2 regions of the Paenarthrobacter sp. genome follow, and region 1 is predicted to be linked to the other one. Evidence: predicted binding sites of a transcription regulator. Region 1 holds the regulator's gene; the other holds the start of a gene.

Region 1 (15,213 bases):
ACACCAATGGCAGCAGCCACTCATACGAAACGTGCGGGACTATCGACCAGATCACCGTTTCGGACACAACCGAAGGGATCAGGGCCTTCCTCAGTCCCACCATGTCCACCCGGCGACCACGCCAGGGTGCACCTAGCGCAATGCCGATGGTCATGACGGCCGCTGCTGCACCGGCCGCGGCGTAGCCCTGGCCCAGGGTCAGCACGATGTGCAGAGTGAGGAGCACGCCCGCCGCAGAGTGTGGAATGCGCGCAATCATGCCCACTACCAGCAGACGCCGAACGGGGCGGATGGACAGCATCTCCTTGTAGAGAGCGAAGTTCACTGGCTAAATCCTCTTGTTCCCCAGGGCAGCCCCGGGAACCGGCACTGCCATTAATGCTGCGCGGGCTCCTGTGCTGCGCGCTGCAGTTTTACTTCCATGGAATCAACGCCCTCGGCAAAGGAATCCATCCGTGCCCACGCATCGTTCAGTTGGGCAAGGAGCGCCTGCACAGCCACAGCGTCGAGTCCATCTTCGAGGAAGAGCACCACACGCAGTTCCGGCCCTGCACCGCCGCCAGGTACCTGACGACCGTCGGCCGTCAGGGACGCAACACCGCCACCGGGTTGCGTCTCCAAGCGACGAACGGTCCGAAATGCCGAGACCGTTGAAACGAGAGCAGTCTCCAGTTGATCATCAAGGTATGACGGCGTCCAGTCCTTCTGCTGGGCGAGGGCCCACATCGCCGGGCGTCGCACAACAAATGCGAAGTCGGAGCCTGGGTCCATCACCAACAGCTGCGCGCCCTCGGATACTGCAGAAAGCGCTGCTCGCGCAGCGTATACGGCCACCGGGCGCGCCTCCGAATGCCATGCCTCGAGGGCAGCTGCCGACGTGAAGACCGGCATGGCCATGCGTCCATCGGGGGCCTTGAGTGTGATCAAAGCCATGTCGGCCTGCTTGTCAGCATGGAGGCCATCGACGCCTTCTGCTTCCTCAGCCAGCTGGGCAACTACGGGAACGAAAACCCTGGCGGTCGCCAAGGAGGCAACTACGTCTGCCTCGCTGCCGGTTCCGTTGATCAATGCCGCGATGGCGGCTACATAATCGGCGTCCGCCGAGCCGTCGTCGTCCTCAAAGTTGTGGATTTTGGCGTCGTCACCACTGAGGCTCCTTCCGGCCCAGGGCTGGCCGGCAGAGTCGGTAGCTCCCCCGGCACCGGCCAAGGCGGCCGCGATGTGGCCGGGAAGCTCACGCCTTGCCTCGCCCTGATCGTGCTGATGTCCGGCGTCGTGCTGATGTCCGGCGTCGTGCTGATGTCCTGCGTTGTGGGGCATCAGCGGCGGCCGGCAACGTCCAGCGCTTCGGGCAGCGTGAAGGCACCGGCGTAGAGAGCCTTGCCGACGATCGCGCCTTCAACGCCCAGCGGTACCAGTTCGCGCAGGACGCGCAGGTCCTCCAGGCTGGAGATACCGCCTGAAGCGACAACGGGCTTGCCGGTCTTCTCCACCATCTGGCGAAGGAGCTCCACGTTCGGGCCCTGAAGGGTTCCGTCCTTAGTGACGTCCGTGACAACGTAGCGGGCGCACCCTGCGTCCTCAAGGCGTGCCAGAACCTCCCACAGGTCACCGCCCTCCTTGGTCCAACCCCGTCCGGCAAGAGTTGTCCCGCGGACGTCAAGGCCGACGGCGATCTTGTCACCGAAGCGGTCGATTGCCTTTCGGGTCCACTCCGGATTCTCCAGCGCTGCCGTTCCAAGGTTCACGCGCGCGACGCCCAGCTCCAGGGCACGCTCAAGGGATTCGTCGTCCCGCAAACCGCCGGAGAGTTCCACCTTGACGTTGAGCTGCGACACGACCTCGCTGATCAGCGCGGCGTTGTTTCCACGGCCGAAAGCGGCGTCGAGGTCCACCATGTGCACCCATTCGGCACCGGCGTTCTGCCAGTTCAAGGCTGCTTCCAGCGGTGTACCGTAGCTGGTTTCCGAGCCGGCTTCTCCCTGCAGGAGGCGGACTGCCTGGCCGTCAACGATGTCGACGGCGGGCAGGAGTTCCAGAACGGACTGGGCGGAGGTGGTCATGTGTGTCCTTGGAGTTCGAAAGTGACGCGGTTATTGAGCGACTGGTTCAGGTACCCAGCGTCAGGAGATAGGCGGCCAGCAGGGACATCCCGGCCAGCACATAGAAACAAATGGAAACCCAGCGTGGTTTTTTCTGCTGGTGGAAGGAGATGCCCCCGCCTATCAGCAGGCCGGCGAGGGCCATCAGCAATACCGACCCCCACATCTAGGCGGTATCGCTTCCGGATGCTTCCGGAGCGGGCCTACGGAGGCTGTCCACCCAGTTTCGCAGGAGCCGGGCTCCGGCATCGCCTGACTTCTCCGGGTGGAATTGCGTAGCACAGAGCGGGCCGTTCTCGACGGCGGCAATGAAGCGTGCACCGTGTTCGGACCACGTGACCATGGGAGGAGCCATGCGGGGCTGAACGACGTCGAAGTTCCATTCCTGGACACCGTAGGAGTGCACAAAGTAGAAACGTTCCTGTTCGACGCCGGCGAACAGCTTGGAGCCCTCCGGCACGTCCACGGTGTTCCAGCCCATGTGCGGCACTACGGGAGCGGGAAGGAGTTCAACCTTGCCCGGCCACTCAGCCATACCCTCGGATTCGGTGCCGTGCTCTACACCGGCTTCGAAGAGGACCTGCAAGCCGACGCAGATGGCCAGCACAGGTCGGCCACCAGCAACCCGGCGTCCGATCATGCGGATGGCATCGACGGACTTGAGCTCCTTCATCACCGTCTCGTAGGCACCCACGCCGGGCACCACGAGTCCATCGGCGTTGAGCACATCCTCAGGCTTGGAGCTCAGAACCACGTGGGCGCCGGCGCGCTCCAGCGCCCGGACAGCAGACCGTACGTTGCCCGATCCGTAGTCCAGCACAGTTACGGTGGGCTTGCCTTCCGGCGACTCCGGCTTCACCGAGGCAGTCGCGTCAGCCACTGCTCCGTTCTTCAGAACCTGGCCGCTCACAGTGCTCCCTTGGTGGACGGGATGCCCTCCACACGGGGATCGGACTCGAGGGCTGCGCGCAGCGCGCGTGCAAAGGCCTTGAACTGGGCCTCGACGATGTGGTGCGGGTCGCGGCCGGCAAGGACATTCATGTGCAGGCAGATCCCGGCGTGCAGCGTGATGGCTTCAAAAACGTGGCGTGTCAACGAGCCCGTGAAGTGTCCACCGATCAGGTGGTACTCCTGCCCGGCCGGCTCACCACCGTGCACCAGGTAGGGACGTCCGGAAACATCAACGACGGCGTGCGCCAAGGCTTCGTCCAAAGGAACCGTTGCTTCACCGAAGCGACGGATGCCGGCCTTGTTGCCCAGTGCCGTCCGCAGGACCTCACCAAAGGTGATGGCGACATCTTCCACTGTGTGGTGCGCATCAATGTGTGTATCGCCAGTGGCCTTCACCGTCATGTCGATCAGGGAATGCTTGCACAGGGCCGTCAGCATATGGTCGTAGAAGGGAACCGAGGTACTGATGTCCGAGACACCGGAACCGTCCAGGTTGATCTCCACCAGGACTGAAGACTCGCTGGTGGTGCGCTCCATGCGCGCGGTGCGGGCAGCGGTCGGCGTGGCGCCGGTTTCGCTCATTGGGACGTCCTTATACACGGAGGATGGGTTGGGTCTATGAACAAGTTTAGGCGTGCGGTGGCGGCGCGTCGTCCAGCAGTGCCTCCAGGGCTTCAAGGAAGGCGGTGGTTTCCGGTTCGGTTCCGGCAGTGACACGCAAGTGCCCAGGGATGCCGACGTCGCGAATCAGCACACCCGCCTCGAGCAGGCCCTGCCAAATCTTGTGCGGCTCCTCGAGCCCGCCAAAGAAGACGTAGTTGGAGTCGGACGCCGCGGGCTTGAGGCCCATACGCAGCAACTCGGTCACAATCCGGTCGCGCTGTACCTTGATGTCCTCGACGTCGGCCATAAGGGCTTCGCGGTGGTTGAGCGCCGCCAGGGCCGTCGCCTGCGTGACGGCAGACAGGTGGTACGGAAGGCGGACCAGCCTGATGGCGTCTGTGACTTCCGGAGCTGCCGCCATGTAGCCGAGCCGGGCACCTGCCAGGGCGAATGCTTTGCTCATGGTGCGGGAGACGATCAACCGTTCACGTCCGGGCAACAACGTCAAAGCGCTCGGAGTATTGTCGTGCGCGAACTCGTGATAGGCCTCGTCCACGATCACAATGGCTTGGCTCGCTTCGCCGGCCTCGTAGACGGCCTCAACAACGTCCAAGCTCAACCCAGTACCGGTTGGGTTGTTCGGTGAGCACAGGAACACGATGTTGGCACCCGTTTCGCGAACCTGCGCGGCGGCCGATTCGGCGTCCAGCCCGTAGTCGTCAGCACGCACACCGCCGACATACTCTGTGTCCGTGCCACTAGCCAGGAGAGGGTACATGGAGTACGTGGGCGGGAAACCGAGCGCCTTGCGTCCCGGTCCACCAAATGCCTGGAGGATTTGCTGCAGGACTTCATTGGATCCGTTGGCGGCCCAGATGTTGTCCGGAGAGAGACCGTGGCCAAGGTACTCGGCCAAGGCTTCACGTAGTTCAGTGAACTCACGATCCGGATAGCGGTTCAGCCCTGTGGCCGCAGCGGCGACAGCCTCGGTGATGGCGGCTTGGACATCTGCCGGGACGCCATGGGTGTTTTCGTTGACGTTGAGCAGGATGGGGACGTCAAGCTGCGGTGCGCCATAGGGGCTCAGTCCACGCAGATTGGTCCGGAGGGGAAGTCGGTCAAGTCGCTCAAGCTGGTCACTCACCAACACAGTTTAAGGGGCGGCCGGGACTGCCGACTAACTGTGACGCCGGGCGATCGGCTCCTGCGGATGGTGGACGACTCAGTTTGCAGGGACGAACAGCTGCTGGCCGGGCAGAATGCGGCCGCCGCGGAGGTCGTTCAGCTGGATGATCTCCGCGATGACATCACGCGGGTCCCGCTCCGGAGCGGCGGCGCCGGCGATGCCCCAAAGGGACTGCCCCGGCTGGACCGTGACCGTGACTGCAACAGGCGGACGCAACTGGGACTGGGAGTCCGACGCCTTGGCCGGGGAGTTGATGAAACCGGCGAGGGTCAGCAGCGCCGCCACCAACAGCATTGCCGGGATGCCGAAGAAGACAATCCGTCCCCGCCGGGTCAGACGCAGGCGAGCGGGCGCCTGAGTGGTGCGGAATTCAGCGAACGTAGTGATTGCGGACATGAGCTGAGCCCTTCTGAGCTATTGCCAGGTTCCGGGGTGCCCGGTGCTTGGCGGCCAATTCTTTGCGTTCCCCTCATCTGACTCTGAATGTTCGAACACTTTGTTCGAACATCCAGTGCCAGCTTCAGGTTTATAGAACACATATTCGAACCTTGCTATGACATTTTTAGCACTTATCAACGAACGGTGTCGAGACTCGCTAGAACAAATGTTTGATAAACGCCTGTGCCTGCCCTACGTTTGAGTGAAGAAACAGCACTGTTTCAGTGGAACAGGAGGGTCTGACATTTTTTGCAGACCCGACAACCCCGGGCTCGCTTCGGGGCGGAATGGAAAGGCATTGGCGAACATGGCAGCGAAAGCCACGGGCGGCGGGGCACCCCTGCGGAGCCAGCAGCCTCAGAAGAGTCCCAAGAGCCTGACTGTCCGGCAGAAAAAGATCCTGGAGACCATCCAGCGATCCGTCAATGACAACGGATACCCGCCCAGCATGCGCGAGATCGGTGACACCGTTGGTCTGGCCAGTTTGTCGAGCGTCACTCATCAGCTGTCCCAATTGGAGAAGCTCGGATATCTCCGCAGGGACCCCAAACGTCCCCGCGCCATGGAAGTCCTGATGCCGCTGACCCTGGACGGTGGCACCATTCCGGGCGTGGAAGCGCCTGCCACCCTTCGCAGTGCGGGTGGCCTTGCTGTAACAGAGCTGGCCAGTGCCAGCGACACCGCCATGGTCCCGCTGGTGGGCCGCATTGCCGCCGGTGGTCCCATTCTGGCTGACCAGACGGTGGAAGACGTGCTCGCGCTCCCCCGGCAACTTGTGGGGCATGGCGAATTGTTCATGCTGAAGGTGGCCGGCGATTCCATGATTGATGCCGCCATCTGTGACGGTGACTGGGTAGTGGTCCGCCGCCAGAACGATGCCATCAACGGTGACATCGTGGCAGCCCTCCTGGATGACGAAGCAACCGTGAAGACCTTCCGGCAGCGGGACGGCCACACATGGCTGCTCCCGCAGAACACCCAGTACGAACCCATCCTGGGCGATCAAGCGACCATCATGGGTAAAGTTGTTTCTGTACTGCGCTCCCTTTAGGCGCCCTACGGGGCTTTAGACGAGCCCAGACGCTCCAAAACGCCACGTACCACTGCTCGGTCCGTCGTTGCCCAGAACGGCGGCAGCGCGGCACGCAGGAAGCCTCCGTAGCGTTCCGTCGAGAGTCGCGAATCGAGCACCGCGACCACTCCCTTGTCGCCAGTCGAACGGATCAAGCGGCCCGCACCCTGCGCCAGTCGAATGGCAGCATGCGTGGCTGAGACCGCCATGAAGCCGTTACCACCGGATTGTGCCACTGCCCGGGAGCGTGCAGTCATCAGGGGATCGTCAGGCCGCGGGAAGGGAATGCGGTCAATGACCACCAAGCGGCATGAGCCGCCGGGAACGTCTACGCCCTGCCACAGTGACATAGTTCCGAAGAGACAGGTGTCCGGCTCATCCGCGAATTGCTTTACGAGGGCCGCCATGGTGGATTCGCCTTGGCAGAGGACATCCACATCCAGCCGAAGCCGCATGGCATCGGCTGCTTCTTCGGCCGCACGCCGTGAGGAGAAGAGGCACAAGGCTCCCCCGCCGGACGCGCGGATGAGGTCTTCCAATTCGTCCAGCGCCTCGGGCGAAGTACCGCGACCGGGTTTGGGCAGATGCTTCGCCACATACAAGACACCCTGTTTGGGATAGTCAAAGGGCGATCCCACGTCAATCCCAGTCCAGCTCGGGGCGCCGTCGCCGATGAGGCCGAGTCCGCCTGCTGCCGGTTCGAAAGCTGAGCCGATGGCCAGAGTGGCGGAGGTCAGCACCACGGTGTGGCCGGCAAAGAGCCCTTCGCGAAGCCGTCCGGCAACGCTGAGCGGGGCGATGTTGATCAAGGCCGGGGCAGTCTCATCAGGTTGCGAATAGCCCTGCTGGGGGTCGAACGTGCTGTTCCGGGAGAACCAGACCACTTCCCGGTTCTCCTTGGCGGCCAGCATGCGTTCGCACAATTCCAGGATCAGCATGAGCCGTGAACGCGCCAGCTGCCTTCCGCCGTCGACTGCGTTTGATGAATCCGTCTTCGAATCCGAGAGCGCAGCGCGCGTCGCGTCCCTCAACTGGTCCAGGCAATCGAGCTGTTCGTCGTTGGGGCCATTGGGCAACAGCCCGTTGGGCACCCCGGCGATGGCCATATCCAACCGCTCCGCGGCGGCGTTGAGCGCGTCAACTGTAATGGCCGTGTGCTTGCGGGCACTTGATGCCGCTGCATGAACCATGGCCACCGACAACTGGCCTGAAACAGCGCCCGTCACACGGTCCTGAAGTTCGTGCGCCTCGTCAACCACCACGACGTCGTACTCAGGCAGCACGGCCAGGCCTTCAAAGGCGCTGACGGCCAGCATGGCGTGGTTGGTGACCACGACATCGGCCTCACCCGCCCTGGAGCGCGCCAGCTCACTGAAGCACTCTTCTGCCATAGGGCACTTCTGGGCTCCCAGGCACTCCATGGACGTCACGGACACCTGACGCCAAGCCCTGTCCGTGACGCCGGGCATGAGTTCGTCACGGTCTCCCGTAACGGTTTTCTCAGCCCATTCCCGGAGACGGACCACTTCCTTACCCAGCTGGGATTGCGGTCCGCCCATGGAGGCAGCAAAGTGGGGCACGCTGGTGTCCTCGCCAAGGGAGAACAGCTGCCCTTCGGAAGGCTCTTCGCTGGGGAACCCGCCCTCGAGTTTCTGCAGGCAGACATAATTTGCCCTGCCCTTGACCAGCGCCACATTGACCGGGCGCTCAAGGGCAGGGTTGATGGTCTCCAGCAGCCGGGGAAGGTCCCGGCCAACGATTTGAGTCTGGAGTGCCAGGGTGGCGGTGGACACGAGGGTCGGCTTATCGCTGTCCATGGAATGGGCGATCAACGGAATCAGGTATGCCAACGACTTACCTGTTCCCGTTCCCGCTTGGACCAATAGATGCTCCCCGGTCTCGATGGCCCGGGTGACATGCTTGGCCATTTCGTGCTGGCCGGCACGGCTTTGTCCGCCCATTCCGGCGACAGCCCGATCCAACAGCTCGAGGGTGGTCTTCTCCCCCACCGACTCGACGGCGTCCGCCGCCACCTTCTCAACCATTACTGACGAACGGCTCCAGTTCGGCGGCCAGGCCTTCGCGCACCATGACAACTACGCGGGTCCCGTTCTCCTCATGCTCAAGGCTGAGGATTTCAGAGTCGGAATTGTGCAGCTTGTTGATCATTTCCCCACGATCGTAGGGAATCAGCAGTTCAAGGCGCACGCCAGGCCGGGGAATGGACCGGCTGATGTCTTCCAGCAGTTCCGCGATGCCTTGGCCCGTGCGGGTGGACACAACAGCGTGGCGGGGTTCTTTCTGCTTGAGGCGCTCCACCACGAAGGGATCCGCGACGTCCACCTTGTTAAGGACGATGATCTCGGGAACCTTGCGGGCATCCACCTCGGTGAAGACGGCCCTTACCGCTGCAATCTGCCCTTCGGGGTCGGGGTGGGATGCATCCACCACGTGGAGGATCAGGTCCGCATCCGCAACTTCCTCCAGCGTGGAACGGAAAGCTTCAACGAGCTGGGTTGGGAGTGAACGGACGAACCCAACGGTATCTGCGAGGGTGTAACCGATGCCGTCCGGGGTCTGCGCCTTGCGAACTGTGGGATCCAGCGTGGCAAACAGGGCGTTCTCCACCAGGACACCTGCGTCAGTCAGGCGGTTGAGCAGGGACGACTTGCCGGCGTTCGTGTACCCGGCGATCGCAACAGAAGGAACCGCATTACGACGACGGTTGGCTCGCTTGGTCTCACGCGCAGGCTTCATCGCAGCGATTTCGCGACGCAATTTGGCCATACGGGTGCGGATTCGGCGCCGATCAAGTTCGATTTTGGTTTCACCAGGACCACGCGAGCCCATTCCAGCGCCTGCTCCACCCACCTGGCCACCGGCCTGGCGGGACATGGAGTCGCCCCAACCACGAAGCCTGGGGAGCAGGTACTCGAGCTGTGCGAGTTCCACCTGTGCCTTGCCTTCGCGGCTCTTGGCGTGCTGGGCGAAGATATCCAGGATCAGCGTGGTGCGGTCAACTACCTTGACCTTCACAATGTCCTCAAGGCCACGTCGCTGCGAGGGCGCGAGCTCAGTGTCCACCACCACGGTGTCGGCGCCCGTGGCGGCGACGATGTCCTTAAGCTCCTGGGCCTTACCGGAACCAAGGAAGGTCCCGGGGTCCGGCTTCTGCCGGCGCTGAACCAACCCGTCCAACACTTCGGATCCGGCCGTCTCTGCAAGTGCCGCCAGCTCGCGGAGGGAGTTCTCAGCGTCCGCAAGAGTCCCCTCAGTCCACAGGCCGGCCAGTACAACGCGCTCAAGGCGCAACTGCCGGTATTCGACCTCCGTGACGTCTTCAAGTTCGGTGGACAGTCCCGCGGTACGGCGAAGGGCGCGGCGTTCAGCCAAATCTTCCTGGTCGCCGTCGTAGATACTGTGTTCTTGATCCAGCGTGGAAATAGCCTGCGCCTTGCCGAACACACTGTTGGCGTCGTTGTCGTCGGATGCCTGCGCAGGTACATCCTTGGAAAGAATCCGGTCGATGACGGCCTGGATTTGTTCAGGACTCATGTCCTGGGCGTCGGAATCGGATCCGGAGTGCTTCTGGGTGGTCATGGTCTCCTTAGACTGTTCGGCAATTCCAGAATAGTGCGGTTTGGTGCTCGATGGGGCGCTATTCGCGCTCGGCTGACGGGCATCGGCCAAAAGGGCCTCCTGTGTACTGGGCAGTCGGTGCCTTTCGGTGGCAGGGACTGCTGGGATGTGGCGTGATTGACTCCGCGGGGAGGGTCCTTTGGCCAAGGTGAGGATGCTCTGCCTGCCTACGGGTTAAGCCGGATGGTATGGCTGCTCCACTAAGATGTGGGGCTGAATCTTCAGAGTGTCCGGCTCCGAACAGAGGAGTTAGGGACTGAGCCAGGGGGACCTGCCGGGCGGAAGGCGGGCTTGGTTGAATGGCCAAGCGGGCTGCGTCGCGGGCGGTACCGTGCTACACCTGATGACTCAGGTGTGTTTCGGCTGATTACTCGAAGATCAAGAACATGCGTTCCACTTTAGCAGCCGTTGTCAACCCGCCGTGGAAGGAGGCAGTTTCCCAAGCCGACGTTAGCCAACTAATCTGGCAAATTATGGAGTCTGCACACTATTTCACCGCCCAACCGGCCGGACCGTTCATCCGCAAGCCACTCACAGTGGAACTCGCAGGAGCCACACGTCAGCTGCAGACCTCGTCGGGCATCTTTAGTCCCGACGGCGTGGACAAAGGAACGGCGGTACTTTTCTCCGAGGTTCCACCGCCCTCACCGAAGGGTCACCTTTTGGACATCGGCTGCGGCTGGGGCCCGATTGCCCTCACCTTGGGGCTGCTGGCGCCCCATGCCCACGTCCATGCCGTGGATGTGAATGAGCGTTGCATCACGCTGACCAACGAGAATGCGGCGGTGCTCGGTCTTACCAACGTCACAGCCAGCCTTCCGCACGAGGTAAACCCCGCCGTCGAGTTCGACACCATCTGGTCCAACCCGCCCATCCGCATCGGCAAGGACGAACTCCATACGCTGCTGCTGACATGGCTGCCTCGGCTGGCACCGGGCGGTAACGCCTGGTTGGTTGTTCAGAAGAATCTGGGCTCCGACTCCTTGCAGAGATGGCTTGCCACCGAGCTGGACAGCTCCTACACGGTCTCCCGTGAAAGCACGTCCAAAACGTTCAGGATCATCCGTGTCAGGAAAGCGTCCCAGTAGCCACGATGACAGCCGGGCCGCTGAGTTCTACATGCTCGCGGCCCCCCGCGCCAGGGAAGAACTTCACACCCACGACGCCGCCCGGTACCTTGACGTGCCAGTCGTTCGGAGCCGTTTCACCCGCCCAGTGACGAATCGCGACGGCAGCAGCGCACGCGCCGGTGCCGCAGGATTGTGTCTCCCCCACCCCACGCTCGTGAACACGCATGGTGATGGTTCCTATGCCGTCTTCCACCAGTGGCTCCGCGGGAACAACGAACTCCACGTTTGTCCCATTTGCGGGCTTGGGATCCACCACGGGGGCCTTGAACAACTGTGTGGCTGAAAGCTCACTGAGTTCCGCAAGGGCAACTACCGTATGGGGATTGCCCATGCTGACTGACAGGCCGGGCCGCGCCACTTCCAGGCCGTCGGCGCTGACAAGTGCATCCATGGCCTTGCTGGTGGCTTCCTTGGGGAAGATGAACTCCCATGGGCCCATATCCACGGCATAACCGTTGGCTGTCCTCACAACCTTTTTGACGCCGCCACGAGTGCCGATGGTGAGAGTCTGACCGGGGCCAAGGTCCACCAGGCCCTGCGCAATCAGGAAATGAACGAAGACGCGTACGCCGTTGCCGCACATTTCAGAGAGCGAACCATCTCCGTTGCGGTAGTCCATGAACCACTCCGCTTCGGGATCCTGCTCAAGGGCGACACGACCTTCCGGGAGAAAACGGGAAGGAACTGCCCTGATGAGACCGTCACCCCCGATGCCCACGTGGCGGTCGCACAACTGCGCCACGTGCTCGGCGGTGATCTCATGGGCGTCACCGGGATCAGCGATGAGGACAAAGTCATTGCCCGTTCCGTGCCCCTTGGAGAACTCCAGGCCGGCGAGGCTGGAAGCTGGCACTGGAGCACCGGCAGTTGCGGGCTGCGGGGCGGGAACTGCGGCGGTTTCATCCATGGATCTAGGCTACCTGCCGCGGCTGTATGGCCAGAAATTGCAGCGCTTAGCTCGTGGGCGCGCTGGCTGCAGCAACCGCCTTGGCTGCTTTGACTGCCTTAGCCAGAAGCTCCGGATCCTGCCACTCGAGCCAAGTGATTCGTGGATCCGCCCGAAACCATGTCAGCTGGCGCCGTGCAAACTGCCTGGTAGCCACGATGGTTTCCTCGGCGGCGGCATCCGCAGTCATCCCGCCGTCCAGAACCTTCAGGAATTGGGCGTAACCCAAAGCGCGCGAAGCTGTCTTGCCACTCCGCAACCCGACGGCGTCGAGTCGTTGGACTTCCTGTTGGAGCCCTGCTTCCACCATCCGATGCACCCTTAGCGCCAGACGTTCCCGCAGCTGATCCCGATCCACCGCCAATCCAATCTGGAGGGCCGGCTGGTAATACTCGCGCTGGGGCATGAAAGAGCTGAAAGGGCGACCAGTGAGGCCGTGCACTTCCAGGGCCCGGATCACTCGCCGGGCGTCTCCGAGGCGGGCAGCCGAGACGGGATCAACTTGCTCAAGGCGGGCTCTCAGCGGCCCAAGCCCCTTGGTTTCGAACTCTTCTTCCAGATGCCTGCGGAGCACCGGATCAGTGCCCGGGAATTCCAGCACGTCCAGCGCAGCCCGCACATATAGTCCGGATCCACCTACAATGATGGCGCGCTTTCCCCGTGAATGGATGTCCTGGATGGCTGCGCGGCATTCATCTTGGAAGTCCGCCACGCTGGCTTCCTGCGTGACGTCCATGGTGTCCAGCAAATGGTGTGGCACACCCCTGCGCTCTTCCACAGTGATCTTGGCAGTTCCGATATCCATGCCGCGGTAGAACTGCAAGGCGTCGGCGTTGATCACCTCGCCGTTCAAGGCCAGAGCGAGATTGACGCCCAGATCCGACTTACCGGACCCAGTGGGACCAACAACGGCGATGACAGGCTGAGGAGGTTCCGGACGGGAGAACGACATGAGATCCTGCCTCAGGCCCTAAGCTTGGCGAACAGGCAACGTTGGCATGCCCAATGACACACCCGTCTTGCCCGACGCCGATCCTGTTGCCGGGACCCCGCAAGAATCAGCCTGCGAGCGATCCCAGGCATCGCCGGCACGGGAGCGGCGCAAAAAGTAATCACTTGCTGTTGCAGGGTCGGCTACCAGGTGGAAGGCCGCAGCCTCAGTGATTGTCACCGTGACGAAGTCACCCGGCCGCGGAGTTTCAGCTCCGGCCGGCACTGAGAAGTGCACCAGCCTTTGGTCCGTCGAGCGGCCGGACAACCGATGTGTTTCGCCGGCCTTTCGTCCTGACTGCGCTGTGACCAGGACTTCCACTTTCCGCCCCAACTGCTTGGCGTTCTCTTCCGCGGCAATTCGGTCCTGCAGCGCTGTGAGGCGTTCGTAGCGCTCCTGCACCACGGCCTTTGACAGTTGCTCCGGAAGGTCTGCAGCCGGGGTGCCGGGCCGCTTGGAGTATTGGAACGTGAACGCGGACGCGAACCGTGACTTCTCCACGACATCCAGGGTCGATTGGAAATCTTCCTCGGTTTCGCCCGGGAAGCCCACGATGATGTCGGTAGTGATGGCGGCATGCGGGATCCGTTCACGCACTTTGTCCAGGATTCCCAGGAATTTGCTGGAACGGTACGAACGGCGCATGTCCTTCAGCACTTTGTCCGAGCCGGACTGCAGCGGCATGTGCAACTGCGGCATGGCGTTGGGTGTCTCAGCCATGGCGTCTATGACATCGTCCGTAAATGCAGCGGGGTGGGGGCTGGTGAAACGAACACGTTCCAGACCTTCGATTTCACCGCATGCGCGCAGGAGCTTGGAGAACGCCTGGCGGTCACCGAATTCCACACCGTAGGAATTCACGTTCTGGCCGAGCAACGTGACTTCCACAGCTCCGTCATCCACGAGAGCCTGGATTTCCGCCAGAATCTCCCCGGGACGCCGGTCTTTTTCCTTGCCACGAAGCGAGGGCACTATGCAGAACGTGCAGGTGTTGTTGCAACCCACAGAGATTGACACCCACCCCGCATACACAGAGTCACGCTTGGTAGGGAGCGTTGACGGGAACACATCCAAGGATTCGAGAATCTCGAGTTGCGCCTCGTTGTTGTGCCGGGCGCGGCTCAGCAGGGCCGGTAGGGCTCCCACGTTGTGCGTTCCAAACACGGCATCAACCCACGGCGCCTTCTTCACAATGGTGTCGCGGTCCTTCTGGGCCAGGCAACCACCGACGGCAATCTGCATTCCGGGGTTCGCTTCTTTAACCTGCCGAAGCTGGCCAAGGTTTCCATAGAGTTTGTTGTCTGCGTTCTCCCGCACAGCGCACGTGTTGAAGACCACGACGTCGGCAACCTCACCGTCAGCGGGTACGTAACCGGCTTCTTCCAGAAGCCCCGCCATGCGCTCTGAATCATGGACGTTCATCTGGCAGCCAAAAGTCCGAACCTGATAGGTCCTGGGCTCGGCAGAAGGAGTGGCGGCAGCTGATGGGGAAGGAATGGTCAAACTCACTACTCAAGGGTACCGGCTTCTGCCAGCACCTCACCGACGATCCTGAACGCCATGGACGGTGCGTACCCCTTGCGCGCCAGCATCGACGCAAGCCGTCGGGTGTACTTGTCCCGTTCGGCCCGGTCCGTCAGATCCATGCTGGGCCGCAGCTTGCGCTGAACGAGCTCCCGGGCAGCCAGTTCTTCGTCTTGGTCACTCACCTGCGAAAGGGCTTCCTCCGCCGCATCAAGCTCGATGCCTTTGTCTGCCAGTTCCCGACGGATTGCGCCCTTGGCTAGCTTCTTGCTCTGGGAACGGCTGCGGACCCACATCCTGGCAAACTCAGCATCATCGATCAGTTGGACTTCTTCGAAACGGTCCAGAACTGCCTCAGCCACATGCTCGGGAACATTCCGTTCAGCGAGTTTCCGCGACAGTTGAAGCCGACTCCGCGGCGCCATCGTCAACTGCCTCAGGACGATGGCACGCGCCACGGATTCGGGATCAGGTTCGGGATCGGCCGCAACGGAAGAATCCGGATCCGGGCCTCTCCTAGCCGTCAACGGCCTTCAGCTTCGGAGAATCTTCTTCGGCCTTGACAACACCCACGCCAAGCTTTTCCTTGATCAGGCGCTCCAGTTCCTGGGCGAGCTCGGGGTTGTCACGC
Region 2 (15,213 bases), on a different contig from region 1:
TCAGAGGGACATCGAGAAGTTGATGGTGGAGGCTGCGCTCCTGGGCAAGAATGTGGTCCGACTCAAGGGCGGCGATCCGTACGTGTTCGGCCGCGGAGGCGAAGAAGTGGCTGCGTGTGTTGCTGCCGGCGTCCCTGTGAGGGTGATCTCCGGTGTCACCAGTGCCATCTCCGTTCCCGCAGCAGCCGGAATCCCGGTGACGCACCGCGAGGTCAGCCACATGTTCACCGTGGTATCCGGCCATGCCCCGTTGACCGAGAAGGAACACACCCACCTTGCCGGACTTGGCGGAACTATCGTGGTCCTCATGGGCATCGGCACCTTGCCCCAGCTGGCGGCCGGACTCCGCCGGGCGGGGATGAAATCGGACATGCCAATGGCTGTGGTGGAACGTGGGTACCGCCCGGGACAGCGCACCACTATCGCTGACCTCGGTACCATCGAAACGGCAGCTACCGGCTGCAGTAACCCGGCCGTGTTGGTCATCGGCGAGGTGGTCCGTGTTGCTGAAGCCAACCGGAATCATGCCGAAGCATCCGCTGAACTGAGCCGACTCGCGGCTTCGCTCCTTGAAGCCTGAAGGTAAGAACACATGACTGTTGCACGTGCCATCGAAGTCCAGGACCCTACCTCCGCACCGGAAGTTACCGAAACCGTTGAAGCGCCGTTGGACGGATTCCGCATTGGCGTCACCTCGCACCGCCGCTCCCGCGACCTCATTGAGGCACTGGAGCGCCGTGGTGCGAGCGTGTTGCACGCCCCCGCTTTGAAGATCGCCCCTGTGCAGGAGGACATGGTCCTCATAGAGGACACCCGCACCATTATCGAGGCCAAGCCGGACATCTGTATCGCCACCACCGCCTACGGCATGCGCCGCTGGTGCGAAGCCGCTGATTCGTTTGGCATCGGCGAGCAACTCCTGGACACGCTGTCCGCGTGCCGAATGTTCGTCCGTGGCCCCAAAGCCCGCGGCGCCGTTCGGGCGGCCGGCCTTGCCGACGTCGGAATCAGCAGCGACGAGACCACCGCCACGCTGGTGGACATGCTCTTGGCCGAAGGCGTGCGCGGTAAGACCGTGGCCGTCCAGCTGCACGGCTACACGGACGTCCGCCAGCTGGAACGGCTCCGCATGTCCGGCGCTACCGTCTTGACGGTGACTCCGTACCGCTGGGTGAAGCCCGACGGCGAAGATAAGCTGCCGCGCCTGATCGAAGCCGTGGTCAGCGGAAACCTCGATGTCCTGACGTTCACCAGTGCCCCGGCAGTGGACGCCATGTGGAGCACCGCACACGAAATGGGCCTCTACCGCCAGCTCATCGAAGCTCTCAAGGGTCCGGTAACTGTTGCGGCCGTCGGTCCGGTCACCGCTCAACCCCTTGTCGACGCCGGGCTGACCCCGTTGATCCCTGATCGCTACCGCATGGGTGCGCTCATCAGGCTGGTTACCGAACATCTTTCGCTGAACCACGTGCGGCGTTTGGAAACCAAGAGCGCGACCATCGAGCTCCGTGGACGCTGCTTGCGGATCAACGGTGAGGTGGTGGACCTTGCACCGGCTCCCCTCCTGCTGCTGCGAGCGCTGCTCGGCGCGGGCGGGGCTGTTCTTTCCAGGGAAGCTCTCTCCGATTTGTTGGACCTGCGCGGTTCTGTCCATGCCTTGGACATGACGGTGAGCCGGCTGCGGTCTTCCCTGCCTGATGGCAAGCTCGTGGAAACTGTAGTGAAGCGCGGCTACCGGCTGCGGGCTTAGGCTCCCGGACAAGCTAGGCCGCCCTCACCAGGGGAAGCTCGTCCCATTTTGTGGTGTAACGGGGGCTGAGCATGTCGCGCTTCATCGACCAGTCCGGACCGCCTTTGATCCCTGCATGGCCCAAACCGATGGAGCCCCGGCCATACCGTTTGCTGACCTGCTCCAGCAAGGGGCCTATGCCCCGTTCCTCATGCCGGTTCTCGAAGATTTCCAGCGGTTTCTGGTTGCCGCTGGGTCGGAGGTCCGTGACCATGATTCCGGCTTTGGCGTACCTCACGCCTTCCTGAATTTTTGGAACCAGTGCGTGCGCGGCCTTGGTCAGCAACACCGGATCCGAGGTGGGCATCGGCAGCTTGACGTTGACAGTGGGGAATGATTTGTCGTTCGGGTTGTAGACCGATGTTGCCGCAAAAGCAGTCAGCAGCTTGGCTTGAAGGTCATGCTTGGCCAGCCTGGCACTGGCCATCTGGCCATAGACGCTCAGCACCTGCCGCAACTCGGCGGCCGTGGTGATGGGCGTTGAGAAGGACCGGGAGAAGATCAGTTGATCCCGTCCGATTCGTTCCTCCTCCATGGGGATGCAGGGCGTGCCTTGCAGTTCCAGCACAGTCCGCATCATGACGATGGAGAACTTGTCCCGCAACGCCACTGGGTCGGCATGGACCAGGTCCAAGATGGAGAAGATCCCCATCGCGTTCAGGCGTTTCGTGAGCCTGGTGGCGACGCCCCAGATCTCGATCACTGAGAGCCGGGCCATGAGTGCTTCACGTTGGGCCTCCGGGATGGAGTCCCAACGGCACACACTGTTGAAGGCCGGGTTGTGCTTGGCCCATTTGTTGGCCAGCTTGGCAAGCGTCTTGGTGCGCGCGATACCTACGCAAACGGGAACCCCCACGTGACGTTGGCAGGCAGCCTTGATGGCGCGCCCTAGCTCCAGCAGTTCATCGGGTTGCCCTTTCACTCCGAGGAACGCTTCATCAATGGAGTACACCTCCTGCCATGCTGAGTACCGCGCCAGGAGCTCCATCACACGCGAGCTGATGTCTCCGTACAGTTCGTAGTTGCTTGAGAGTGCAATGAGTCCCCATTCCTTGGCACGCGGAGCAAGCTTGAACCACGGCTCCCCGAGTCCGATCCCCAGTCTTTTGGCTTCCGGCGACCTGGTGACGGCGCAGCCATCGTTGTTGGAAAGGACGATCAGCGGCTTTCCCTCCAACGCAGGGTTGAAGGCTCGTTCTGCCGAAGCATAGAAGCAGTTGATATCCACGTGGGCGATCTCCTGCATGCGATGCATGAGCGCTGGCTTGGACATTCCACTCCCTGACTCGAGCTAGCACGCGTGCCCGAATTCGGGTGCGGGACACGCCGCGCATTCGAACGTATGTTCGAATACATTTACTGTACCGGCAGCCTCTGACAAGAAACATTCCGCTGGGCCGGACTGTGGAAAAGTCCGGCCCAGCGGGATGCGGCTAGTACTGAGATTTAGGAAATCCCAGCCGACTCTTTCTTGTGCACCAGGTAGATGGCCCCGGTGGTCACGTCTTCTTCCAGTGCCTCCAGGGTGCGTCCGCGGGTTTCGGGAACCTGCGTGTAAATGAAGATGAGGGCCAGGATTCCAACAATCCCAAAGAGGAAGAACGTTCCCGTAATCCCGACGCCCGCCACCAAGGTGGGGAAGAAGAGGCCGAGGAGCGCATTGGCGATCCAGAGGCAGAATACCGACAGGCCTATTGCGAACCCGCGAACATGCAGCGGGAAGATCTCGGACAGCATCACCCACACTGCGATGTTGAGGAATGTCTGCATGGAACCCACAAACGCAACCACCAGGAACAAGATGACGAAGGGGCGTGCGGCATTGCCGACGGGCAGGACGATCGAGGCGATTCCGATGAGGAAGTGACAGGCAGTGGTCAGCGTGAATCCAAGGAGCAGGGTGGTACGTCGATTGATCCGTTGCATGAGCGTCAAGGCAATGACGCCACCCACGACGGCGATGACACCGGGGGCGACGTTGGCTATGAGGGCCCCACTTGAGTCGAAGCCGGCTTCAACCAGCACGGACTGGCCGTAATACATGATCGAGTTGATACCCGTCAGCTGCTGAGCCACGCCCAAGCCGATACCTACCAGCACAATCCGCAAGATCCATTTGTCCTTGAGCGCTCCCCAGGAGGTTGCCTTCGACGCCCGTTCCTCATCAGCCAAGTGCTTCACATCGGCCATTTCAGCTTGGGCGCGCTCCACGGATCGAATGGTCTTGAGCACTTCCAGCGCTTCTTGCGAGCGCCCCTTGGAAATCAGCCAACGCGGCGATTCAGGCATGCGCAGCATACCGAAGAACAGGGCTATGGCGGGCAGGGCTGCAACCGCAAGCATAATGCGCCAGACTCCCCCGAATTCACCCCAGACATTGCCGATGATGGCGTTGACCACGAAAGCCGCGAGCTGCCCAATGACGATCATGAGTTCGTTCCGTCCCGCAAGGGAGCCGCGGATTTCATACGGTGCCAGCTCGGCCAGGAATACAGGGACCACGGTAGAGGCGCCACCGACGGCCAACCCGAGGATGACCCGTCCCAGCACCATGACTTCGAAGCTCGGTGCGAAGACGCACGCAAGCGTCCCGGCAAAGAACAGGACGGCAAGCAGGATGATCGTCTTGCGGCGACCCCAACCATCCGACAGGCGCCCACCACCAACTGCTCCGGCGGCCGCTCCGAACAACAGGGAGCTGGTGACAATCCCTTCCGTCAGTGGCGTCAATGCAAGGTCCAGGGTCATCGGCCTCAGTGCGCCGTTGATGACTCCGGTGTCATAGCCGAAGAGAAGACCACCGAAGGTGGCTACCAAGGCAACGAGGCCCAGGCGCTTTCTGTGCGGACCATTTGTCAGCGGCGGGAGTGAGGTGCCATCGGCGGCACCCCGCTGCAGTTGTGTGGCAGACATCAGGACTCCTTTGTCAGTGTGTTGCGGGTCATATTCACCCGTCCCAGATACAGACTAACGCGCGAAAGGCTTAAATGTAAGGTCAAACTAACAAATTGCTGAATTTACGCCTTTGCGTCATGGGAGGATGAGGACATGGTTATCGACAACCGTCATCGTTCGGCCACCCAAAGCGACGTCGCCAGGGAAGTCGGCGTCTCCCGAACCTTAGTGTCCTTTGCCTTCCGGGGTGCGCCGGGCGTCAGCGAGGAAAGCAAACAGGCAATCTTCAATGCCGCAAAGCGTCTAGGCTACCGGCCAAACGCAGTAGCCGCCGATCTCGCACGAAAGCATCGCTCCGCCGTCGGGCTCCATCTCATGGACATCCGCAACGAGATCTACGCCGACATCCTCAGTGGCGTCCGCATGGCGCTGCCCCAGGACGGCAACAGGCTCATCCTGAGCGTCTCCCGATCCGTTGACGGCGAGGATGAAGGCGCGCTGGAATCACTCATTGAGGCACGAGTGGGCATAATCATCGCCGCCACCCTGCTGGATTCGGACGAACGGGTCCATGAATTGGCCAAGATCGTTCCGCTGGTCAGCGTGACGCGTCCCGTGGATGGCGTGGACAGTGTCTATTCAGACGATGCCGCCGGCGCCCGTGCAGCCACCGAACACCTCATCGGGCTGGGCCACACGAGGATCGCGCACTTGGCAGGTCCCGTGCACGACGGCCATACGGTCCGCAGGCAGAGTTATGCACAAACCATGCGCGACGCCGGGCTGAAGCCGCTCTTGCTGGCGGCCGATGACTTCACGCAGGACGCAGGACGGCGGGCGGCCGCCGAATTGCTCGGCATGACTGACCGACCAACGGCTATCTTCACCCACAATGACCAGCTCGCCCTCGGCGCCCGCGAGGCTGCGTACGCGAAGGGCCTTTCGTTGCCGTCCGAGCTTTCCCTGGTGGGATACGACAACTCGAGGACCTCAGGGCTTCATGGCATCGACCTCACATCCGTTGACCTCCACGCCGTTGAACTCGGGCAGATTGCGGGAACCGTTGCCCTGGAACGCCTCAGCAATCCCGATGGGCCCGCCGCAGACAGGCGCCTCGCACCGCAGCTCGTGGTGCGAAACTCGACAGCCCCGCCGGGTTGAAACAGTCAAATATGATGCAGGCATGTGGTGGCCACACCCCAAATGGTCAGCTCCGACATTGCGGGGACGCGAATGTCCGGGTACTTGGGATTGTCGGCCTGCAGTACTACGCCGGAGGGCGTGACCCGCAGCCTTTTGATGGTCAGCTCGCCATCAAGGACAGCCACGACGACGGACCCATCCTTGGGCTCGAGCGCCCGGTTGACGATCAACTCGTCCCCGTCGCTGATACCGGAGCCCTCCATGGACTCGCCGGTCACCCGCACGACAAAAGTGCTGGTGACATCCTTGATCAGGTGCTCGTTGAGATCGATCCGACCATCAAAATAGTCTTGCGCAGGCGATGGATAGCCCGCCGCCACCGGGATAGGCGCCAGCAGTACTGACATAAGGGAAAAGCCCGCATCTACCACGCGGGGGCCGACTATCACACCCACAACACACCTTTTTTCGAATATATGTTCGATAGTTCAGTGTACAGCGGGTGACAGACATTGAATCCACTCCGCCGCAGGGTGGCGGTGGTTTCACGTGTTCGGCCCGGCCTTACCGAGGACCTCGTTGGACACCTCGACCATCCGCCCGCTTCCACCGCACCCACTCCGAGCTACGCTAATAAGTGCATGAACGCGCACATGTGCACTTATGGGATGAAGGAGTGCTTTATGTTGTCGGTGCTGAAGGACGTCACGTACCGTCGGCTCTTTGCAGCACAGGTCGTGGCACTGATCGGAACCGGCCTCCTGACGGTGGCCTTGGGCCTGATGGCGTTTGATCTAGCCGCAAGCAATGCAGGTGCGGTGATGGCAACTGCCCTAACCATCAAGATGCTGGCGTACGTAGGCTTCGCCCCCGTGATCAACGCCCTCGTAGCCCGGCTTCCTAAAAAGCCAGTGTTGATTGGCGCGGACCTCATCAGGGCCTTGATGGCTTTGTGCCTGCCGTTCATCACTGAAGAGTGGCAAATCTATGCTGTGGTCTTCCTGCTGCAGTCAGCCTCCGCCACCTTTACACCAACATTCCAGTCCCTGATTCCCGAAGTGCTCAAGAAGGACCGGGACTATACCCGGGCATTGTCCCTATCCCGGCTGGCCTACGACATGGAGACCCTCGTCAGCCCCGCCGTCGCAGCGCTGTTGCTCACAGTGGTCAGTTACAGCAACCTCTTCCTGGGTACTGTGTTCGGATTCCTGTTTTCTGCCGGCATGGTGGCTATCACTGCGCTTCCTTCCACTGCGTCAGGATATGGAACGTCCGGAACACTCTGGCACCGGACCACCCTTGGTACACGCATTTTCTGGAGCAACCGCAGGCTACGATCTCTGCTTGCGCTCAACGTGGTGGTAGCCGCTCCTACGGCCTTGGTGTTGGTGAACTCAGTGGTCTACGTTCGCGAAGTCTTGCATCGACCTGAGACCGATTTGGCTCTTGCTTTGGCCAGCTTTGGGATTGGATCGATGATGGTGGCCATCTTGGCGCCACGTGCACTTCAGAGGTTTGGCAACGCAGCCGTCCTGTTCACCGGTGCCGCCGTGATCCCCGTGGCCCTGGTGGTGACCACGGCAGTTACCTCCCTGGCTTCACCGAACAGTGGCTGGTGGTGGTTGATGGGGTTGTGGTTCGTGCTGGGCTCCGGCAATTCCGCGATCCTCACGCCATCTTCCAGACTCCTGCGGGACGCCTCCGCCGTCGTCACCAGGCCCTACGTGTTCACCGCCCAGTTTTCCCTGTCGCATGCCTGCTACATCCTCGCCTACCCGTTGGCCGGCTGGCTTGGTGCCGCCGCTGGTCTGGGCTGGGCTGCGTTGACACTGACAATTCTTGCGATACTAGGCAGTGCGGGAGCTTTCCTGTCCTGGCCCCGGCAATCCGTCACGGGAGCCGAAGAGTCCGTTGCGAGGGAGTACAGCGTTGAGCAGCCAACCAAGCAACCAACCGAATAACCAGTCCCACGACGCTTCTGAACAGCCTTCGCTGTTCCACCTGGTCGTCCCGGGGCCGGAGCACCTTGAGAGTGCCGCGGGCACACTCCGGATGCTGGCCGAACCGACACGCCTGCACTTGCTTTGGCAGCTCGCGCAGGGACCAAAAACTGTCACGGAACTTGTGGGGGAAGCAACGGTCCCGCGCACGGTGGTCAGTCAGCATCTTGCCAAGCTCCGGTTGAGCGGCCTGGTGGACACCCGGAAAGACGGGAGACACGTCATCTATTCGCTCCATGATGGACACCTTCTCCGCCTGATACAGGAAACCATCAACCACGCCGATCATCGGCTCACCGGCGAACCCACTCACGGCTGAGTTTCCCGACTCCGCCAAAGAAGAACGAGACTAACGGATCACCCGATACCGCACATGTGTCACCAGGCCAGTCCCGCGCACCTCTGCCTGTTCAAGCCTCAGGTCCCCCACGCCGTCGAGCAATCGCTCGCCACCACCCAGGACCATGGGTGAAATGTGGAGCCGGAGCTCGTCCATGAGCCCGGCCGAAAGATACTGGCGGGCGGTCTGCGCTCCCCCGGCAATGGCCACATCTTTGTCACCGGCAGCATCCCGGGCCTGCGCCAACGCTGATTCGATGCCGTCGGTGACGAAGTTGAACGTTGTCCCGCCTTCCATCTCCAACGGCTCACGGCGATGGTGGGTGAGGACAAAAACCGGTGCGTGATACGGCGGTTCGTCGCCCCACCAGCCCCGCCATTCCGTGCCCCATGCCTCGGGTCCTGGGCCGGCAAACATGTTGCGTCCCATGATGAACGCACCGGCCGCGAGGATCCCTTCAATCTCGGGCGCATTCGCCTCCGGCTCTTCGAACATCCATCGGTGCAGGAGCTCTCCGCCGTCATCCAACGGCTCCTCCACGCGCTGGTTGGGGCCGGCAACAAATCCATCCAGGGAAACAGTCAGATCGCACGTGACTTGGCTCATTCGCCCATCATGCCACCACGGCGGCCGGGGCAGAACGGTCCGCCCGCGCAATGTGATCCACGTTATTACCGGCCGGTAAACACCACGCTACGGATCGGCCAAAGATGGCAACAGCGGTGAAACACCCGCGAAAAACCGGCCCCCTACGCTGATGATCAACAGCAGGTCACATGAGCGAAAGGGCCAAACATGTCCGCCATCCCGTCCGCATCTTCCCTCCACATCGTCATTGCAGGCGCTGGTCCAGCGGCCCAGGCTCTGGTGCGGCGACTTGCCGGAGGAACCGACTCCCGTCAGCGCGCTTTCCACGGAACCATCACTCTGCTCAGCAACCGCGACGACTACGCGGACGCCCTGTTGGAACTCGCTGAACTTCCCCAGGTTTCGGTCCGCTTCGGGCAGGCGGCGAGCTTCATCGACGCTGACTCACGAATTGTCACCACCGTGGATGGCATGGAATTTTCCTACGACCAGTTGGTCATTGCGACCGGCTCGGCACCGGCCCTCCCACCGGTGGCGGGCGCCGAATCCAGCCTGAGCTACTCCACCATCGACGACGCCGCGAACATCGGCGAAGCGGTCAAGGACGTCACTCGCGTTGTAGGCCGCCGTCCATTGGGAATCCTCGTTGGGAACGGACCGGCAGCGGGCCAGGCCGAGGCTGTGTTGCGTGCCCGCGGGGTCCGCCCCGTCCGCACAACCCTCCGCCCAACCGCCGTCGTGCCTTCCGCCGGCAGCGGCACCGGTGCGCCGGGTTCCATGCTGCCTGCCACGGGCATTCTCTTCGAAGACGGCAGCAGCATGAAAGGCGACCTGGTGGTGCTGGCCGAGGAGCGCACTGCCCGTAACGACCTCGCCGAAAGCGCCGGGCTAACAACCGCTCCCGACGGCGGCATTTCAGTAGGTCGCGACCTCGCCACGTCCGTACCGGGCATCTGGGCGATTGGCGATGCCGCCTCCTGCGACGGACTTCGACTGGGCCTGCTTCTCTCCGCTGAGTCCTCTGCGATGCTGTGCGCCTCAGGCCTGCTCTTGAGTGCGCGCAAAGACGATCAGCCAGCGTTGATCGCAGCCTGACACCCCGCTGACGGTGGCCCGAGGGGCCGTCTGCGCATGTGGCAAGATGGTCCTTTGACGGGCAGTGACAACCCTGCGGCCACCGGGCCGGCCACGCCCTGCACGGAAGGATCCCATGAGCAACGAAGCCGTCGCCCCTGCAAATATCGCCTCCTACATTGACCACACACTGTTGAAGCCGGAGGCCAGCGAGGCTGACGTCCTTAAGGTGTGCGCCGAGGCAGTCGAGTACAAGTTCAAGTCGGTGTGCGTGAATCCGGTTTGGGTCAAGACCGTCACCAAGGCCCTCAAAGGTTCGGGCGTGCTCACGTGCTCGGTGGTCGGCTTCCCCTTGGGCGCCACCCCCAGCGACGTCAAGGCCTTCGAGGCCCGCGGAGCCGTGCTGGACGGTGCGGATGAAATCGACATGGTGATCAACATGGCTTCTGCCCGCGCCAACGACAAGGGTGCGCTGGTGGACGACATAAGGGCCGTGTCCGAGGTAGTCCACGCCGGTGAGGCCATCCTGAAGGTCATCATCGAGACCTCCATGCTGACCGATGCGCAGAAGGTCATAGCCTGCGAAGCGGCCGTGGAAGCCGGGGCGGACTTCGTCAAGACGTCCACCGGATTCAATGGCGGCGGTGCCACCGTTGAAGACGTTGCCTTGATGCGCAAGACCGTGGGACCGGAGCTGGGGGTGAAGGCCTCAGGCGGCGTGCGCTCCCTAGCCGATGCACAGGCTATGATTGCTGCTGGTGCAACACGTATCGGAGCGAGCTCCGGAATTGCCATTGTCAAGGGTGAACAGGGTTCATCCGCCTACTAGGGCTTCCGCTGCCGTCAGAGATTTTTGAGCCCTGCGGGGCGAGGAGGAATGAATGTCCAAGAACGCCACAAGCGCCCCCATTGAAAAAGAGAACAGCCTGGGCAGCAGCATTGTGCTGTTCCTTGTGATGATTGTGCTCTTCCTGGGCGCCATCTACTCGCTTTCCTTCCTCAGCCTGGATAACCCGTGGCCGATGGCCGTCTGCCTCGGCCTGTTCGCCCTCGCTTTCTGGATCCCGCAGACCATTCTTGGCCGCTCCGACTCCGCCGGCGAAAGCTAGAACCCGCACTATGACGTTGAATGGCCCGGGCCCCCGCCTGGGCCATTCCTTTTTGTTGGGCATTTCCCTGCTGACCACGCTGCTTCTCACTGGCTGCGGTTCAGCAAGCGCCCTCAGTCAGCCGGATGCACCGGAACGGGCGGAACCAGCCTCCTGCGATGTGTTGGGAAGCAAAGCCGTCAGCGTCAAAGAATGGGTGGTGGAGGGATATCTCGACCCCGAGGACACGTCCAAATCGCTGCAACAGGCCATAGATTCCGCTTCCAAGAATGGTGGGGCCATCGTGCAGTTGCCCGAGGGTATTTTCCTACTGGAACGTCCCTTGGTTATCAAGAGCAATGTTTTCCTCAGGGGAGCCGGGCCAACCACCGTCCTGAAAGCAGGCCCGGACTTCCTTGAATTCGAGGGGCCCTACGGCGGCCACCCGCTGATCACCACCGACGGCGCACAAAACGTCACCATTTCTCAGCTCACAGCGGACCAAAACGGTGAAGAGTTGGATGGGAATCTTCCAGGACGCCTGAATGAGTACTTAGTGGACGTCCGCCACTCCAGCAACGTCTTGGTGGAGGGTGTCAGCACCCGGAATCCCTACACGTACTCCATCGCCGTGGTTGCCAGCAGCAATTTCTGCGTCCGTGACAACCACACATTGGTGACCAGCAGCGGCCGATACGATCAGTTGGACGGCATCCACATCACTGACTCCCATGGAGGGTTGGTGGAGGGCAACACAGTTGACCAGCGTCAGGGAGATGACGGAGACGACGGCCTCGTGGCCCAAGCCCTCGGCGCGTCCGTTCATGACGTGACCTACAGAAACAATGACGTGCGTGGCGGATCCCACGGTTCGGGATTGCAGCTGGCCGTTGGCGAGCATGAAATCTACAACATCACCGTGGATGACAATCGGTTCTGGGATTCTCCGGATGGCGTCAAAACCGGCTACTACGACGAGGGCACCGCGGCGGTTCACGATGTTGCGGTCACGAACAACAAATTCTTCGACCTTCAAGGCCCGTGGCTCAATTTTCATGGCGACCTGGAAAACATCATTGTGACCGACAACGTCACCTGCCAAGCCGGCACGATCATGATCGAGGATGCTCCAGGAAACTTTGTGGCCAACAACGCGACTAACTGCTGACCAGGCGACTAACTGCTGACCAGGAGTTCCTTAGGGCAGCTGCACTACTCCGCCCAGAGCCGCCAGAACGCCGGGCCAATGCTGTTGCGCCAAAGTCCAGGCGGCGGCACCCATGCCCACCATGGCGTAGCCACTGACCGGGATCAGGACCAGCCATTCGCGTCGGGAACCGGCACGCCCCAGCAACGGAATGGAGAAAGCGCCATTCGGGCGCCAGATTCCCCGGATCATGGACTTCCGCAGGAATTTCGGTGGCTTAATGACAATGGGCCATAAAAGCGGCACCCCGCCCACAGTAATCATGTCCCCCACGATGTGCACCACCACACCTGTAAGCATGGACAGCGGCAGCCAACCCCACTGATCCGGAGCAAACCACGTCACCAGGCCGGCCATCACCAAAGCGAACAGCCAGTTGGTAATCCAGCCCGACTTAGGAAACAGGTTCAACGCTTTGGCCGCCAGATTGATCATGAACATGCACAGCAGCCCGGCTCCTATGGAGAGCTTGCCTACCGGCGTCACCATTTGGAACTGGGCAGCCATGGCTGCGAGCGCCACAAACGCGGAAGCCCCCAACAGCGAGTGTGTTCCCTGGCGGTGCCCTCCGCTGGCTTTTTCGATCCCCACCGCAATCACATTCGACAGGGGCGGCAGCGAATTCGCGATAGTGCTGTGACGATGGTCCCAGTCGACCACCAAAGCAGTTCCCGCCGTCGCCATGGCGCCGATCAGGATTCCGGTGGAATCCAAAGGGTACCAACCCAAGGCGTACGGGCCGGTCGAGGCAATGGCAATCCACGCCGCGGCTCCCGACGCGGCGTGATGTCCTCCCATCATGCAGTTAGCCAGCCTTTACAGGTACTTCAGCAAAAATCGCTTCAATGACGTTGTTGGCCCACTGCAGGATCTCAGCGTCCTGCAGATCGCGTCCGCCGATCCTGGCCGTCTTGGGCTTGGGAATCAGCACCGCGTCCAAGGCAGGCTTGACCTGCGAACCCGGATACATGCGGTTCAGGCGCATTGTTTTGGACTCCGGCAGTTGCGCCGGCGAGAAGCGGATGAAGTTGCCTTGGAGTGCGACGTCGGACAGGCCGGCTTCGCGGGCGCCCACCCGGAAGCGGGCCACGGCAATAAGGTTTTGTGCAGGCAGCGGCGGCTCGCCGTAACGGTCCACTAGTTCGGCCAGGACTTCATCGATGGCCTCGTACGTGATGGCGGAAGCCAGTTTCCGGTACGCTTCCAGGCGCAACCGTTCGCCGGGCACGTAGTCGTGGGGAAGGTGGGCGTTGACCGGCAGCTCGATCTTCATCTCGGCTGCCTTCTCCTCTGCCTCGCCACGGTATTCGGCAACAGCCTCGCCCACCAGCCGGATGTAGAGGTCGAAGCCGACGCCTTGGATATGGCCGGATTGCTCGCCGCCCAGCAGGTTACCGGCACCACGGATTTCCAGGTCCTTCATGGCCAGCTGCATGCCCGCGCCCAGCTCGTTGTGCGCTGCCACAGCCTTAAGCCGTTCCAATGCCACCTCGCCCAGGGGTTTCTCGGAAGGGTAAAGGAAGTAGGCGTAGGCACGCTCCCGGCCACGGCCAACACGGCCGCGGAGCTGGTGGAGCTGCGAAAGGCCATATTTGTCGGCCCCGTCCACGATTAAGGTGTTGGCATTGGAGATGTCCAGACCGGTCTCGATGATGGTGGTGCAGACAAGGACGTCGAAACGCTTCTCCCAGAAGTCCACAATGATCTTCTCGAGGCGGCTTTCGGACATTTGCCCGTGAGCTACTTCAACCCGGGCTTCGGGAACCAGCTCCCGGATCTGCGCGGCGATTCGTTCGATGGACGAAACGCGGTTGTGGACAAAGAACACCTGTCCCTCGCGCATGAGTTCGCGTCGGATCGCAGCGGACGTTTGCTTGTTCGTGTAAGGGCCCACGTATGTCAGCACAGGGTGGCGTTCCTCAGGGGGTGTCGCCAAAGTGGACGTTTCCCGGATGCCCGTCAGCGACATTTCCAGGGTTCGAGGAATCGGCGTGGCACTCATGGCCAGCACATCCACGTTGGTGCGCATCTTCTTGAGCGCTTCCTTGTGCTCCACACCAAAGCGCTGCTCCTCGTCAACCACCACCAAGCCAAGGTCTTTGAACTCGAAGTCCTTGGACAAAAGCCGGTGCGTACCGATCACCACGTCCACGGCCCCGCTCTTGACGCCTTCAGCCGTTTCCTTGGCTTCCTTGCTGCTTTGGAACCGGGACAGCGGCTTCACGCGCAGGGGAAAGCCGGAGAAGCGCTCCGTGAACGTTTCGTAGTGCTGTTGGGCAAGCAGCGTGGTGGGAACCAGGACCGCCACCTGCTTGCCGTCCTGGACGGCTTTGAAGGCAGCGCGAACGGCGATTTCCGTCTTGCCGTAACCCACGTCACCGGAGACTAACCGGTCCATGGGGATCTCCCGCTCCATGTCCGCTTTGACCTCGTTGATGGTGGTCAACTGGTCCGGCGTCTCCACATAGGGGAACGCTTCCTCAAGCTCACGCTGCCACGGGGTGTCGGGCGCGAAAGCGTGGCCCCGGGAAGCCATGCGGGCGGAATACAACCGGATCAACTCACCCGCGATTTCCTTGACGGCCTTGCGTGCCTTGGACTTGGTGCTGGCCCAGTCCGCGCCGCCCATCTTGCTCAGCGCCGGCGCATCTCCGCCCACGTAGCGGGTCACCTGGTCCAGTTGGTCGGTTGGTACGAAGAGCCGGTCCCCCGGCGCGCCACGCTTGGACGGCGCGTACTCCAGCACCAAATACTCCCGCAGCCCGGCATCGGACGACGACGTTCCGGTTACCTTGCGCTGGATCAGCTCCACGAACCGGCCGATACCGTGCTGTTCGTGCACCACGAAGTCGCCGGCATGCAGTTGCAACGGGTCAACGGCGTTGCGGCGCTTGGACGGCATGCGCCGCATGTCCTTGGTGGAGCTCGCCGTGGCACGGCCCAGCAAATCGGCTTCAGTCAGCAAGCCAAGTTTGAGGCCGTCCAGGACAAAACCGCGTCCGACGGCGGCGGTGGTCACCTCGATGATGCCCCGCTGGGGCTCCTCATCCAGGGACTCCACGCGGGAACAAGGAATGTCAGCGTCATGG

The links. The regulator LexA, encoded in region 1, represses DNA repair genes until DNA is damaged. The targets are predictions, from matches to a motif close to TCGAACANNTGTTCGA.
Region 2: the regulator LexA is predicted to act here: its motif matches at 3,124-3,139, upstream of RIF72_RS13300 (Y-family DNA polymerase).

Annotation. Positions count from the first base shown of each region.
Region 1 is NZ_JAPSHI010000003.1:132,555-147,767, reverse strand. It holds gene RIF72_RS04275 (MFS transporter) at 1-325, opposite strand, end outside; gene RIF72_RS04270 (SseB family protein) at 376-1,320, opposite strand; gene priA (bifunctional 1-(5-phosphoribosyl)-5-((5-phosphoribosylamino)methylideneamino)imidazole-4-carboxamide isomerase/phosphoribosylanthranilate isomerase PriA) at 1,320-2,063, opposite strand; gene RIF72_RS04260 (hypothetical protein) at 2,110-2,268, opposite strand; gene hisH (imidazole glycerol phosphate synthase subunit HisH) at 2,269-3,012, opposite strand; gene hisB (imidazoleglycerol-phosphate dehydratase HisB) at 3,009-3,635, opposite strand; gene RIF72_RS04245 (histidinol-phosphate transaminase) at 3,682-4,800, opposite strand; gene RIF72_RS04240 (LysM peptidoglycan-binding domain-containing protein) at 4,879-5,238, opposite strand; gene lexA (transcriptional repressor LexA) at 5,588-6,331, shown strand; gene RIF72_RS04230 (ATP-dependent DNA helicase) at 6,337-8,397, opposite strand; gene hflX (GTPase HflX) at 8,390-9,952, opposite strand; gene RIF72_RS04220 (methyltransferase) at 10,465-11,079, shown strand; gene dapF (diaminopimelate epimerase) at 11,060-12,028, opposite strand; gene miaA (tRNA (adenosine(37)-N6)-dimethylallyltransferase MiaA) at 12,075-13,019, opposite strand; gene miaB (tRNA (N6-isopentenyl adenosine(37)-C2)-methylthiotransferase MiaB) at 13,038-14,567, opposite strand; gene RIF72_RS04200 (regulatory protein RecX) at 14,567-15,109, opposite strand; gene recA (recombinase RecA) at 15,099-15,213, opposite strand, start outside.
Region 2 is NZ_JAPSHI010000017.1:23,745-38,957, forward strand. It holds gene cobA (uroporphyrinogen-III C-methyltransferase) at 1-580, shown strand, start outside; gene RIF72_RS13295 (uroporphyrinogen-III synthase) at 593-1,750, shown strand; gene RIF72_RS13300 (Y-family DNA polymerase) at 1,764-3,062, opposite strand; gene RIF72_RS13305 (sugar porter family MFS transporter) at 3,236-4,702, opposite strand; gene RIF72_RS13310 (LacI family DNA-binding transcriptional regulator) at 4,838-5,845, shown strand; gene RIF72_RS13315 (translesion error-prone DNA polymerase V autoproteolytic subunit) at 5,851-6,282, opposite strand; gene RIF72_RS13320 (MFS transporter) at 6,511-7,788, shown strand; gene RIF72_RS13325 (metalloregulator ArsR/SmtB family transcription factor) at 7,757-8,146, shown strand; gene RIF72_RS13330 (dihydrofolate reductase family protein) at 8,177-8,773, opposite strand; gene RIF72_RS13335 (FAD-dependent oxidoreductase) at 8,963-9,850, shown strand; gene deoC (deoxyribose-phosphate aldolase) at 9,966-10,658, shown strand; gene RIF72_RS13345 (hypothetical protein) at 10,711-10,938, shown strand; gene RIF72_RS13350 (right-handed parallel beta-helix repeat-containing protein) at 10,949-12,085, shown strand; gene RIF72_RS13355 (metal-dependent hydrolase) at 12,116-12,925, opposite strand; gene mfd (transcription-repair coupling factor) at 12,930-15,213, opposite strand, start outside.